One region of the Methylobacterium sp. WL8 genome, then DNA from elsewhere that is predicted to be linked to it. Evidence: predicted binding sites of a transcription regulator. Region 1 holds the regulator's gene; each other region holds the start of a gene.
What was found. The regulator LexA, encoded in region 1, represses DNA repair genes until DNA is damaged. The targets are predictions, from matches to a motif close to TGTTCNNNNTGTGTTCNG.
Positions count from the first base shown of each region.

Region 2: dinB (DNA polymerase IV) is a predicted target of LexA. The motif match lies at 2,149-2,166, and genes of this name have one in related genera.
Region 3: FV234_RS25270 (PA0069 family radical SAM protein) is a predicted target of LexA. The motif match lies at 1,811-1,828, and genes of this name have one in related genera.

Region 1 covers NZ_VRVF01000002.1:64,800-68,687, reverse strand. Annotated here, with positions in the region: gene FV234_RS01165 (protein phosphatase CheZ) at 1-70, opposite strand, end outside; gene FV234_RS01160 (response regulator) at 109-492, opposite strand; gene FV234_RS01155 (hydroxyacid dehydrogenase) at 861-1,799, shown strand; gene lexA (transcriptional repressor LexA) at 1,963-2,694, shown strand; gene FV234_RS01145 (ComEC/Rec2 family competence protein) at 2,688-3,888, opposite strand, start outside.
Region 2 covers NZ_VRVF01000003.1:124,937-128,824, reverse strand. Annotated here, with positions in the region: gene FV234_RS02160 (SDR family oxidoreductase) at 26-904, opposite strand; gene dinB (DNA polymerase IV) at 1,020-2,060, opposite strand; gene FV234_RS02150 (septum formation initiator family protein) at 2,284-2,595, shown strand; gene pdhA (pyruvate dehydrogenase (acetyl-transferring) E1 component subunit alpha) at 2,742-3,806, shown strand; gene FV234_RS02140 (pyruvate dehydrogenase complex E1 component subunit beta) at 3,874-3,888, shown strand, end outside.
Region 3 covers NZ_VRVF01000147.1:45-3,932, reverse strand. Annotated here, with positions in the region: gene selD (selenide, water dikinase SelD) at 1-469, opposite strand, end outside; gene moaB (molybdenum cofactor biosynthesis protein B) at 613-1,167, shown strand; gene FV234_RS25275 (hypothetical protein) at 1,171-1,689, opposite strand; gene FV234_RS25270 (PA0069 family radical SAM protein) at 1,866-2,984, shown strand; partial or broken gene FV234_RS25260 (ribonuclease HII) at 3,291-3,888, opposite strand, start outside.

The sequences.
Region 1 (3,888 bases):
CGATCTCCATCAACTCGGTGACCATCGTCGCCGGGTTGATCGTCGCGCCGAGCGGTCTTTGCACACCCATCGTCAGCACTCCTCCGCGTGTCGGCCCCGAGTGGCCGCTCAGGCGCCGCAGACCGCTTCGATCTTGCTCTTCAAGGTGGCGGCGTTGAACGGCTTGACGATGTAGTTGTTCACGCCGGCCTTCTTGGCGGCGATGACGTTCTCTGTCTTCGATTCCGCGGTGACCATGATGAACGGCGTGGTGCGCAGGCCCTCGTCGGCGCGGACGTGGCGAAGCAGCTCGTAGCCGGTCATCGGCTCCATGTTCCAGTCGGAGATGACCAGGCCGTACTTGCGGCCCTTGAGGCGCGCCAGGGCGGCCGTGCCATCGGAGGCGTCGTCGACCTCCTCGAAGCCGAGCTGCTTCAGGAGGTTGCGGATGATGCGGACCATCGTCTGGTAGTCGTCGACGACCAGGATCGGCATGCTGAGGTCGAGGGCCATGGTGAAACTGCTCCGGTGTCTCCGAATCGCCGGCTCGGGTCGGCGTCGGTCACGCATTGTCGAAAGGCGCCGCCGCCGGCCGCACCTCATGGGTCCAAACCTAAGCCGGTTTGCCTTGCGAAGCGGTTAATCACGCGCCGGTCCAGCGCCGCCCGGGGCGGCGACGCCCGAATACTGATGTGCGGGACACGAATGCCGTCCGAGCCCAAACGGCACCGCGTCGCCCCGCCCGTTCCCTCGCGATGAGCCGGCGCGGCCTTTACCGATGCGTCCCAACGCAGGATGACGGCCCCGCAGGCGGGCACGGCGCCCGACGGGAACGCCCGCGGGGGAGGCTCGGCCGCCGCGCGAAACAGGATCGGCACGCGATGCTCAAGGTCGTCATCAGCGAGTTCATGGACGAGGCCGCGATCCGGGCGGAGCTCGCCGGGTTCGAGACGCTCTACGATCCGACCCTCGTCGACCGGCCCGACGCCCTGCGCGCGGCGCTCCAAGAGGCGGCGGGGCTGATCGTCCGCAACCGCACGCAGGTGCGCGGCGACCTGCTGGCAGCGGCTCCCGACCTCAAGGTGGTGGGCCGCCTCGGCGTCGGCCTCGACAACATCGACCTGCCGGCCTGCGCCGCCCGCGGGATCGCGGTCCATCCCGCGACCGGCGCCAACGACGGCGCGGTGGCCGAGTACGTGATCGGCACGGCCCTGCTGCTGCTGCGCGGCGCCTACGGTGCCAGCGCGCAGGTGGCGGCGGGGGCGTGGCCGCGCAACGCGTCGATGGGGCGCGAGATCGCCGGCAAGCGCCTCGGCCTCGTCGGCTTCGGTGCCATCGCCCGCGAGACCGCCCGGCGCGCCGCGGCGCTCGACATGGCGGTCTCGGCCTTCGACCCGTACCTGACGCCCGAGGACACCGCGTGGCGCCCGGCCCACGGCTCGGTGACGCGTGCCGAGCTCGACGCGCTGATCGCATCGAGCGACGTGCTCTCCCTGCACGTGCCGCTCACCGAGGCGACGCGGGGGATGATCGGCTCCGACGCGATCACCCGGATGCCGCCGGGCGCGATCCTGATCAACGCCGCCCGCGGGGGCGTGGTGGACGAGCGCGCAGTCGTCGACGCGCTCCGGTCGGGCCATCTCGGCGGGGCGGCGCTGGACGTGTTCGCGGAGGAGCCGCTGGATGCTATGGGCGGGGCACTGTTCGCCGACGTGCCGAACCTGATCCTGACGCCGCACATCGCGGGCGTGACGCAGGAATCGAACGTGCGCGTCTCCGCCGTCACGGCCCGCGCCGTGCGGCGAAGCCTGGAGGGCTGAACCTCGCCTTGCCGCGCTGGCACCGTCGCGTAACGAATTCGTCTGTCCGCGCAGCGCGTCGCGACAAGAACCCTTGCGGAACACTTGACGAACGTTTAACGTGTTCGTGTTTTGTTTCTGCGGCTTCACCTTCGTGCGGCCGCACTTTCTCGCGAGCTCGCCAATGCTGACCCGTAAACAGCTGGATCTCCTGCGATTCATTGATGAGCGGATGCGCGAGGACGGCGTCCCGCCCTCGTTCGACGAGATGAAGGACGCCCTCGACCTCAAGTCGAAATCGGGCATCCATCGGCTGATCACCGCCCTCGAGGAGCGCGGCTTCCTGCGCCGGCTTCCCAACCGCGCCCGGGCGATCGAGGTCCTGCGGATGCCCGACGGCGCCGGCCGCATGGCGGCGCCCGCTCCGGTGGCGGCGCCCGCGCCACGCCGCTTCACCCCGAGCGTGGTGGAGGGCGGGCGCGCCAAGGCGGTGCCGCCTCGGCCGACGACGCAGATGGTCGATGACAGCGGTCGCTCCGTGTCGATCCCGGTGATGGGCCGGATCGCCGCCGGAACTCCGATCTCTGCGATCCAGAACCAGAGCCACGCGATCACCATGTCGCCGGACTTCCTCGCCGGCGGCGAGCACTACGCACTGGAGGTCCGCGGCGATTCGATGGTCGAGGCCGGCATCCTCGACGGCGACCTCGTGGTGATCCGCAAGCAGGACACCGCCAACACCGGCGACATCATCGTCGCGCTGATCGACGATGAGGAGGCGACGCTGAAGCGCCTGCGCCGGCGCGGCTCGTCGATCGCACTGGAAGCGGCCAACCCCGCCTACGAAACCCGCGTGCTCGGGCCGGATCGCGTCCAGATCCAGGGGCGGTTGGTCAGCCTCGTCCGCCGTTACTGAAGCGTCTCCGCCGGCATCTCGGCGTCGGTGCCGTCCGCGACCGGGTCGTCGGGCGCCGGTTCGGTCCGCGGATTCGGCGGCGCCATGCCCTGGAAAGGTACGTACTTCGGCTTGATCTCGCCGGGTAAAGGCGATTGTGGCACCGGCTGGTCGGCTGGCTTGGCCGGCACGCGGGCTTGGGCCGGTCGCCACGGCAGCGTCCGCCCCGGCTCGCGGGTCCGACTCACCGTGAAGCCGTCCGGCTGCAGGCGGATCGCAACCGCGCCGTGGGCGGCGAGGTAGGCGCGATCGATGACGAGGGCTGCGGCGCAGCTGGGCGGCGCGGAGAGCGGCGTGATCAACACCGCGGCGTTGGCGCAATCCTGGGCGAAGCCGCGGCGGTCCTTCAGAAGGGCCACCGCGCGGCCGTCGGCGAGCCGCAGGACGCACCCAATCCGGTCGCAGGTGGGACCACCGGTCGCCTGCGCGCCGGTCCGGCCGTCGCCGTCGGCCTTCAGCCATTGCTCCAGCACGAAGTTCGACGGCTTGCCGAGGGCGACGAGGCTGCCGTCGATCCGGCGCACCGCGGCACCGCTGCCCTGGCGATCGACGTAGATGTCGAAGCGGGCCGGCGCCGTCGCGAGGCCTAGCCCGAGCAAGGCGGGCGGCAAGGCAAGCCAGCGCAGGCGCGAGACCGGCAGCGTCGCGAGCAGAAGCGCCGCGGCGAGGCACCCGAGCGCGCCGGTGCCGAAAGCCGGCACCACCACGTTGGCGCGACCGAGCCCCTCGATCCAGCCGGAGATCGTCAGCATCCCCCGCACTGCCAGGCCCATCAGCCACCAGACCGGCTGATCGAGGGCGAACGGGTAGGCGACGATGCCGAGCACCGCCGCCGGCATCACCGCGAGCGAGACCAGCGGCAGCGTGAGCGCGTTACCGATCAGCCCGAAAGGCTGCACCGTCTGGAAGTGGTAGGTCGCGAAGGGTGCGGTGGCGACCTGGGCCACCAGCGTCGTGCCGAGCGTGCCGACGACCGTCGTCAGCCCCAGGGCGATCAGCCGGCCGATCCGCCCGGCGCCATCGCGGCGGAACAGGCGCCCGTCGATCAGCCGGGCGCAGGCGATGAGGCCGGCCACCGCCCCAAACGACATCTGGAAGCTCGGGCCGAGCAGCCCCTCCGGCTCGTGCGCCAGCGCGATGAGCGCGGCGAGGGCG
Region 2 (3,888 bases), on a different contig from region 1:
CCGTTCCGGTCGGCGGGGTCGCGGCTCAGTACATCGGCGTGCCGCCGGTGACGGGCACGAGCGCGCCGGACATGTAGCTGCCCTCGCGCGACGCCAGCAGCACGTAGGCCGGGGCCAGCTCGGCCGGCTGGCCGGCGCGGCCGAGCGGCGTCTCGGACCCCAGCGACGCGATCTGCTCCGGGCTCTTCACGATCGGCTGGATCGGCGTCCAGACCGGGCCGGGCGCGACGCAGTTCACCCGGATGCCCTTGGGCGCCAGCAGGTTCGACAGCCCGATCGTCAGGCTGGCGATCGCCCCCTTGGTGGCGGCGTAGATCAGCATGGTCTTGTCGGCGACCTTGGCCTGCTGGCTCGTGGAGTTCACGATCGCCGAGCCGGGCTTCATGTGCGGCACCGCCGCCTGGCACAGGTAGTACATGGCGAAGACGTTGGCGCGGAACGAGCCTTCGAGGTCCTTCGCCGTCACGTCGTCGAGCCCGTCGTTGACGGTCTGCGCGGCAGCGTTGTTGACCAGGATGTCGAGGCGCCCGAATTCGGCGACCGTGCGCGCGACGAGGTCGCGGCAATGGGCCTCCTCGCGCAGGTCTCCCGGCAGCAGCAGGGCGCGGCGGCCGGCCCGCTCGACCCAGGCCTTCGTCTCCTCGGCGTCCGTCTGCTCGACGGGCAGGTACGAGATCGCCACGTCGGCGCCCTCGCGGGCGTAGGCGATCGCCACCGCCCGGCCGATCCCGGAATCGCCCCCGGTGATCAGGGCGACGCGATCGGTCAGCAGGCCCTTGCCGACGTAGCTGTGCTCGCCGTGGTCGGGGGCGGGGGTCATCCGCGAAGACAATCCCGGCCGCGCCTGCTGCTGGTCGCCGGGGAAGGGGGGCCGTGCTCCGGCTTCGCGGGGGTCGTCGGTCATGGCTGCCTGCTGTCGCTGTCGTTCTCCACCCAGGTAGGGCGGGGCGCCGGCGAAGGACCCGCGACCCGATGACCGCGACCCGATGACTGCGCCCCCGGCGGCTCGGCGGGGGCCGTCAGATCGCCAGGCCGAGCTGCAGCGGCTCCGGGGATTCGCCGTGGTCGAGGGCCGAGAGCGCGACGCCGAGCAGCCGCACGCTGCGCCGGAGCGGGTAGAGGTCGCGCAGCAGGCCGAGGCTGATCGCCTCCAGGCTCGCCCGGTCGCCGACGGGCGAGGCCAGCGAGCGCGCCCGGGTCACCTGCGCGAAGTCCGAAAACTTCACCTTGAGCGTCACGGTCCGGCCGCGCAGGCCCTTGGCGGCGCAGGCGCCCGCGACCTTGTCGAGGATCGGCGCGAGGCGCTCCGCGAGGACGTCGAGGTCGGCGCTGTCGTCGGAGAAGGTGTTCTCGGCGCCGATCGACTTGCGGATGCGGTGCGCCCGCACCGGGCGCTCGTCGATGCCGCGCGCCACCCCGTGGTAGTAGGGCGCCGCGCTGCCGAGGATGGCGGTCAGCTCCTCCAGCGAGCGGGCCTTGAGGTCGCGGCCGGTGTGGATGCCCAGCCGGCGCATCTTCGTCTCCGTGACCGGGCCGATGCCGTGGAAGCGGCCGATGGCCAGATCCTCGACGAAGGCCGGCCCCATCTCCGGGGTGATCACGAACAGCGCGTCGGGCTTGCGGTAGTCGGAGGCCACCTTGGCCAGGAACTTGTTGTACGAGACGCCGGCCGAGGCCACGAGCCCGGTGCGTTCGCGGATCGCGGCACGGATCGCGCGGGCGACCAGGGTGGCGGTCGGCAGCCCCTGCAGGTTCTCGGTGACGTCGAGGTAGGCCTCGTCGAGGGAGAGCGGCTCGATCACCGGCGTGTGCTCGGAGAACACCGTGCGGATCTCCTCGGAGATGCCGCGGTAGACCTCGAAGCGCGGGCGCACGAACACCAGGTCCGGGCAGAGCCGGCGCGCGGTCACCGAGGGCATCGCCGAGCGCACCCCGAAGACCCGCGCCTCGTAGCTCGCCGCCGCGACCACGCCGCGCTCGCGCGAGCCGCCGACCGCCACCGGCCGGCCGCGCAGGGCGGGGTCGTCGCGCTGCTCGACGGAGGCGTAGAACGCGTCCATGTCGACGTGGATGACTTTTCGCACCGGGGCGGTCACTGCGCTGTCCCGTTTGAGCGATCCGTCCGCAGCGCGATCGCAGGCGGATCGATGTTCGACCTTTGTTCCGATCTTCCCGCACTCCGGAGGTCGGTTCAACCCGCAGGTGTGCCACCGTCCACCGCCGAGCGCGCGATCGGGCGGCGCGGCAAAGGCTTTGTTAACCCTCGCCGCCGATGGTCGCGGCATGGTCGTCCGTCGCCGCGTCAGAATGGTCGTGTTGCCCCTCAGCCTCTGGACCCTGTCCGGGCTGGTGGTCGGCTACTTCGTGTATCAGGCCGAGAACGGCAACCGCGGCCTGGAGGCCAAGCGCGCCCTCAAGATCCAGGCCTACGGGCTGACCCGGGACCTCGCGGCCGCCAAGGCCGAGCGGGCGACCTGGGAGCACCGCGTCGCGCTGCTGCGCAGCGAGCAGATCGACCGCGACCTGCTGGAGGAGCGCGCCCGCGTCGTCCTCGGCCGGGTCCACGCCAACGACGTGGTCGTCATCGATCCCTGAACGGCGCTTCGACGCCCGAACGGCCCTTCCCGCGAAGCTCCGAAGCGCCTGACAACGGCCGGAACCTGTCAGAGCGTAGGCCCTCGCATTCCCGGGGCGCGTGTCCTAAACCGACAGGGAAGAGACGCCAGCACGGGAGCACGCCGATGGATGCCGCGAAAGATGCGGGGCAGCCCAACCCTGCCGCGGAGGCGCCGGAAGCCGTGGCGGCCGAGCACCAGCCCGCTCCCAACGCGCCGCAATTCACCCGCGAGGAAGACCTCCACGCCTACCACCAGATGCTGCTGATCCGCCGCTTCGAGGAGAAGGCGGGGCAGCTCTACGGCATGGGCCTGATCGGCGGCTTCTGCCACCTCTACATCGGCCAGGAAGCGGTCGTCATCGGCATGCAGATGGCCTCGGTCGACGGCGACCAGGTGATCACCGGCTACCGCGACCACGGCCACATGCTCGCCTGCGGCATGGACCCGAAGGGCGTGATGGCCGAGCTCACCGGCCGCCGCGGCGGCTACAGCCGCGGCAAGGGCGGCTCGATGCACATGTTCAGCCGCGAGAAGCAGTTCTTCGGCGGGCACGGCATCGTCGGCGCGCAGGTCTCCCTCGGCACGGGCCTCGGCTTCGCCGACGCCTACCGCAAGAACGGCAAGGTCAGCCTGACCTACATGGGCGACGGCGCGGCCAACCAGGGCCAGGTCTACGAGAGCTTCAACATGGCGCAGCTGTGGAAGCTGCCCGTGGTCTACGTGATCGAGAACAACCGCTACGCCATGGGCACCTCGGTCGCCCGCGCCTCGGCGCAGACGGACTTCTCGCGGCGCGGCATCTCCTTCGGCATCCCCGGCGAGCAGGTCGACGGCATGGACGTGCGGACCGTGCGCGAGGCGGCGCAGCGCGCGATCGAGCACGCCCGCACCGGCGCGGGCCCCTACATCCTCGAGATGCAGACCTACCGCTATCGCGGCCACTCGATGTCCGATCCGGCCAAGTACCGGACGAAGGACGAGGTCTCGAAGATGCGCGACGAGCACGACCCGATCGAGATGGTGCGCAAGCGCCTGATCGAGCTGCACGGGGTCGCCGAGGCCGAGCTGAAGGCCACCGACGCCAAGGTCCGCGAGACCGTCGCCGACGCCGCCGAGTTCGCGACCCACGATCCCGAGCCGGATCCGTCCGAGCTGTGGACCGACATCCTGCTGGACGCGCGCGCCTGAGGGCGCGCCGCCTCTCCGACGCCCCCTTCAAGGCCGCCCCGCCCGCCTCACCGATCAGAGACCCTTCATGGCGACCGACATC
Region 3 (3,888 bases), on a different contig from region 1:
AGATGCCGATCACCGCGAGCCCGTAGATCGGCTCGGGCGTGTCGATCGAGTGGCCGCCGGCGATCGGGATGCCGGCCTCGGCGCAGGTCGCGGCGCCGCCCTTCAGGATCTCGGCGACGACCTCGGGCGCGATCTTGCCGACGGGCATCCCGAGGATGGCGAGCGCCATGATCGGGCGGCCGCCCATGGCGTAGACGTCGGAGATCGCGTTGGTGGCGGCGATCCGTCCGAAGTCGCGCGGGTCGTCGACCATCGGCGTGAAGAAGTCGGTGGTGGCGATGACGCATGTGCCGTCGTCGAGCGCCCACACGGCGGCGTCGTCGGCGGTCTCGTTGCCGACGAGCAGGCGCTCGAACGGCCCGGCGATCGGCTGGTCGGCCAGCAGCGACCGGAGGATCGCGGGATCGAGCTTGCAGCCGCATCCGCCGCCATGGGCGAGGCTGGTGAGGCGGACGGGGGACGCATCCATGGGAGCACCGCGAAGTTCGATGGGATCGGTCATGTCGTCGGGCCGATACCACGGATCGCGCCCGCGATCCGCCACGGCGGCGACGGATGGGACAATCGGCGCCGACGGCCCATATTCCGGGCGAACATCTCGGAGACCGTTCGATGCCCGACACGCCTGCCCGCAGCTTCGTCCCCCTGTCGATCGCGGTGCTCACCGTCTCGGACACGCGCGGGCCGGAGGACGACCGCTCCGGCGACACCCTTGCGGAGCGGCTGACCGCAGCCGGCCACGCGCTCGCCGCCCGCGCCATCGTGCCCGACGAGGTCTCGGCGATCCGCGAGACGGTCGAGGGCTGGACCCGCGATCCCGGCGTCGACGTGGTGATCACCACCGGCGGCACCGGATTCACCGGGCGCGACGTGACGCCGGAGGCGCTGGAGCCGCTGTTCGAGAAACGGATGGACGGCTTCTCGGCGGTGTTCCACCGCATCTCCTACGACAAGATCGGCACCTCGACGCTGCAGTCGCGGGCGACGGCGGGGGTCGCCAACGCGACCTACGTCTTCGTGCTCCCGGGGTCGCCCGGCGCCTGCCGCGACGCCTGGGACGGCATCCTCGCGAGCCAGCTCGATTACCGGCACCGCCCCTGCAACTTCGTCGAGATCATGCCGCGCCTCGACGAGCACCTGCGCCGGGGCGCCTCCGTCACCGCTTGACCCTCACGCCCGGTCGATCCGGGCGATGAGCCGGCGCGGCGTCAGCCGAGGCGCGAACGTGCCGGCCTCGGTGAGGCGGTCGCGCCGGACCACGTCGCCGGGCCGCGCCACCCCGGCGCCGACCATCGCCTCGGCCCAGACCGCGAGCCGCGTCGCGAGGCTCGCATGCGGACGCGACAGCCGTCCGAGGGAGTCGGCGCCCGCGGTGCCGACGAACCGGTCGAGGGTGCGGATCCAGCCATCCCCCGGCACGTCGCCGGCCTCGAGGCACAAGACCCAGTCGCGGCGCGCCAAAGCCGCCCCCGCGACCCAGGGGTTCGCTCCGGGCGGCATCACCACGAGGCTGGCACCTGTGGCGTCGGCGATGGTGTCGACGCCGGGGTCCATCGCCGCCGCCACGATCACCGCATCGCCCACGAGACCGGCGGCGACGCCCGCCACGAGCGCCCCCAGGGAGTCGGCCAGACGGTCGAGCGCGTCGGCGTCGCCGGGGTCGGCGACGAGAACCAGGGCGGAGATCATGGTCGCGCATAACGTATTTTCGGCCAGCGAGGACGCTCGGCCGCGACGCGACGCGCTTGCGTTGCGCGGTTGCCACAAACGCTGAGAACTTGCCTAAAATCGAGGCGTATCCCGTCGATTTCGTTCCTGCTATGTTCTATTGTAGACAGCTTTCACGCCGGGGCGCCCCCATCACGATGTCCGCACCCCGCCATGTGTCCGAACTCGAATCGAGCCCACGCCGGCTCGCCGCAACGACGCCGGCGCAGGACTCGGTGCGCGGACGGGGCGCCACCGCCAACCCGGACGGTCGGTTCGAGGCGATCCGGCGCGAAAGCCTGGACGACGGCTGGCCTTCCGACGAGCCCGGGCCGGTGCGACGGACCGAGGTGACGCTGGAGCGGGCGCGCGGGATCATCACGCGCAACACCTCGCCCGACATCCCGTTCGATCGCTCGATCAACCCCTATCGCGGCTGCGAGCACGGCTGCGTCTACTGCTTCGCGCGGCCGAACCACGCCTATACCGGATTGTCGCCCGGGCTCGACTTCGAGACAAAGCTCTTCGCCAAGCCGGACGCGGCGCGCCTGCTGGAGCGCGAGCTGTCGGCGCCGGGCTACGAGGCGCAGACCATCGCGCTCGGCACGGCGACCGACCCGTACCAGCCGATCGAGCGCGAGCACCGCATCACAAGGGCCGTGCTGGAGGTGCTGGCACGCCTGCGCCATCCCGTCGGGATCGTGACGAAATCCAACCTCGTCACCCGCGACATCGACATCCTCGCCGGGATGGCCGAGCGGAACCTCGTGAAGGTCGCGGTCTCGGTGACGACCCTCGATCCGGTGCTGTCCCGGAAGATGGAGCCCCGCGCGCCGCATCCGCGCAAGCGCCTCGAGGCGATTCGTGCGCTCAGCCAAGCCGGCATCCCGGTGATGGTGATCGTCGCGCCGATCATCCCCTCGCTCAACGACCACGAGATCGAGGCGATCCTGACCGAGGCGCGCGCCTGCGGGGCGCGGGAGGCCAACCACGTGCTGCTGCGCCTGCCACACGAACTGAAGGACCTCGTCGCCGACTGGTTCGCCGAGCACTATCCCGGGCGACAACGTCACGTCTTCTCCCTGATCGCACAGGCCCGCGGCGGCCGCGAATACGACGCCACCTTCGGCAAGCGCATGACCGGGGAGGGCGCCTACGCCGACCTGATCGCGACGCGGATGCGCCTGGCGAAAACGCGGCTCGGCTACGCGAAGGCGCGCATCACCCTCGACGCCTCAGCTTTCGCCAAGCCGGGGGAGCAGTTTTCGCTGTTGTGACGGGAGGCGAGGGGGCCGCGTTTTCCCCCATTCGGGCACAGGATTCGCACGCTTCCGCTTCTGGCGCTCGCCTTGCGCGCATCTCCTCTCCCCGCGCGCGGGAAAGGGCTTTGCCGACCTCGTCGTCGGCAAAGCGAGGCGGCAGCCGACGGTGAGGGGGCTGCAACGGAGGAACCCTATCCGTCGCCCCCATCACCGCCGCTTCGCCTGCGCCTGCGCTACCCGGCTGCACGACAAGGTGCAGCCGGGCCTCTCCCCGCACGCGGGGAGAGGGGAACCCGTGCCAGGTTCGGCATCGCCGAAGTCTCACGGAGAGGGGACGGGCACCGCTGCGACATCCTTCGCAAGCCCCGTCCCACTGCCGCCCTCGCCGTACCCCCGCGTAAAACTGAGCCGGTGGTGCGGGCTGCGGCCGTGAGCTTTCAGGCCGGCGAGGTGCACGGGGGCGCCGTAGCCGACGTTGCGCTCCCAGCCGTAATGCGGATGGCGCCGGGCGAGCACCCGCATCAGCCCATCGCGGAACGTCTTGGCGACGATCGAGGCGGCGGCGATCTGCGGCACCGCGCCGTCGCCCCCGACGATGGCGCGGCAGGGCTGCGACAGGCCCGGGACGGCGTCCCGCCCGTCGACCAGCACCGGCGCGTCGAGGGACAGCTTCAGCACCGCCCGGCGCATGGCGTCGAGGGTCGCGACGCGAACGTTGACGCGGTCGATCAGCGCCCGCGAGCCGGCAGCCACCGCGACGCGCGCATGCGCTCGGATCAGCGGCGTCAGCGCCTCGCGCAAAGGCTCCTTGAGGCGCTTGCTGTCGTCGAGGCGGGCGAGCAGGTCCGGTGGGATCGTGACGGGGTCGAACCACACCGCTGCGACCACCACCGGGCCGCACAGGGCCCCGCGCCCGACC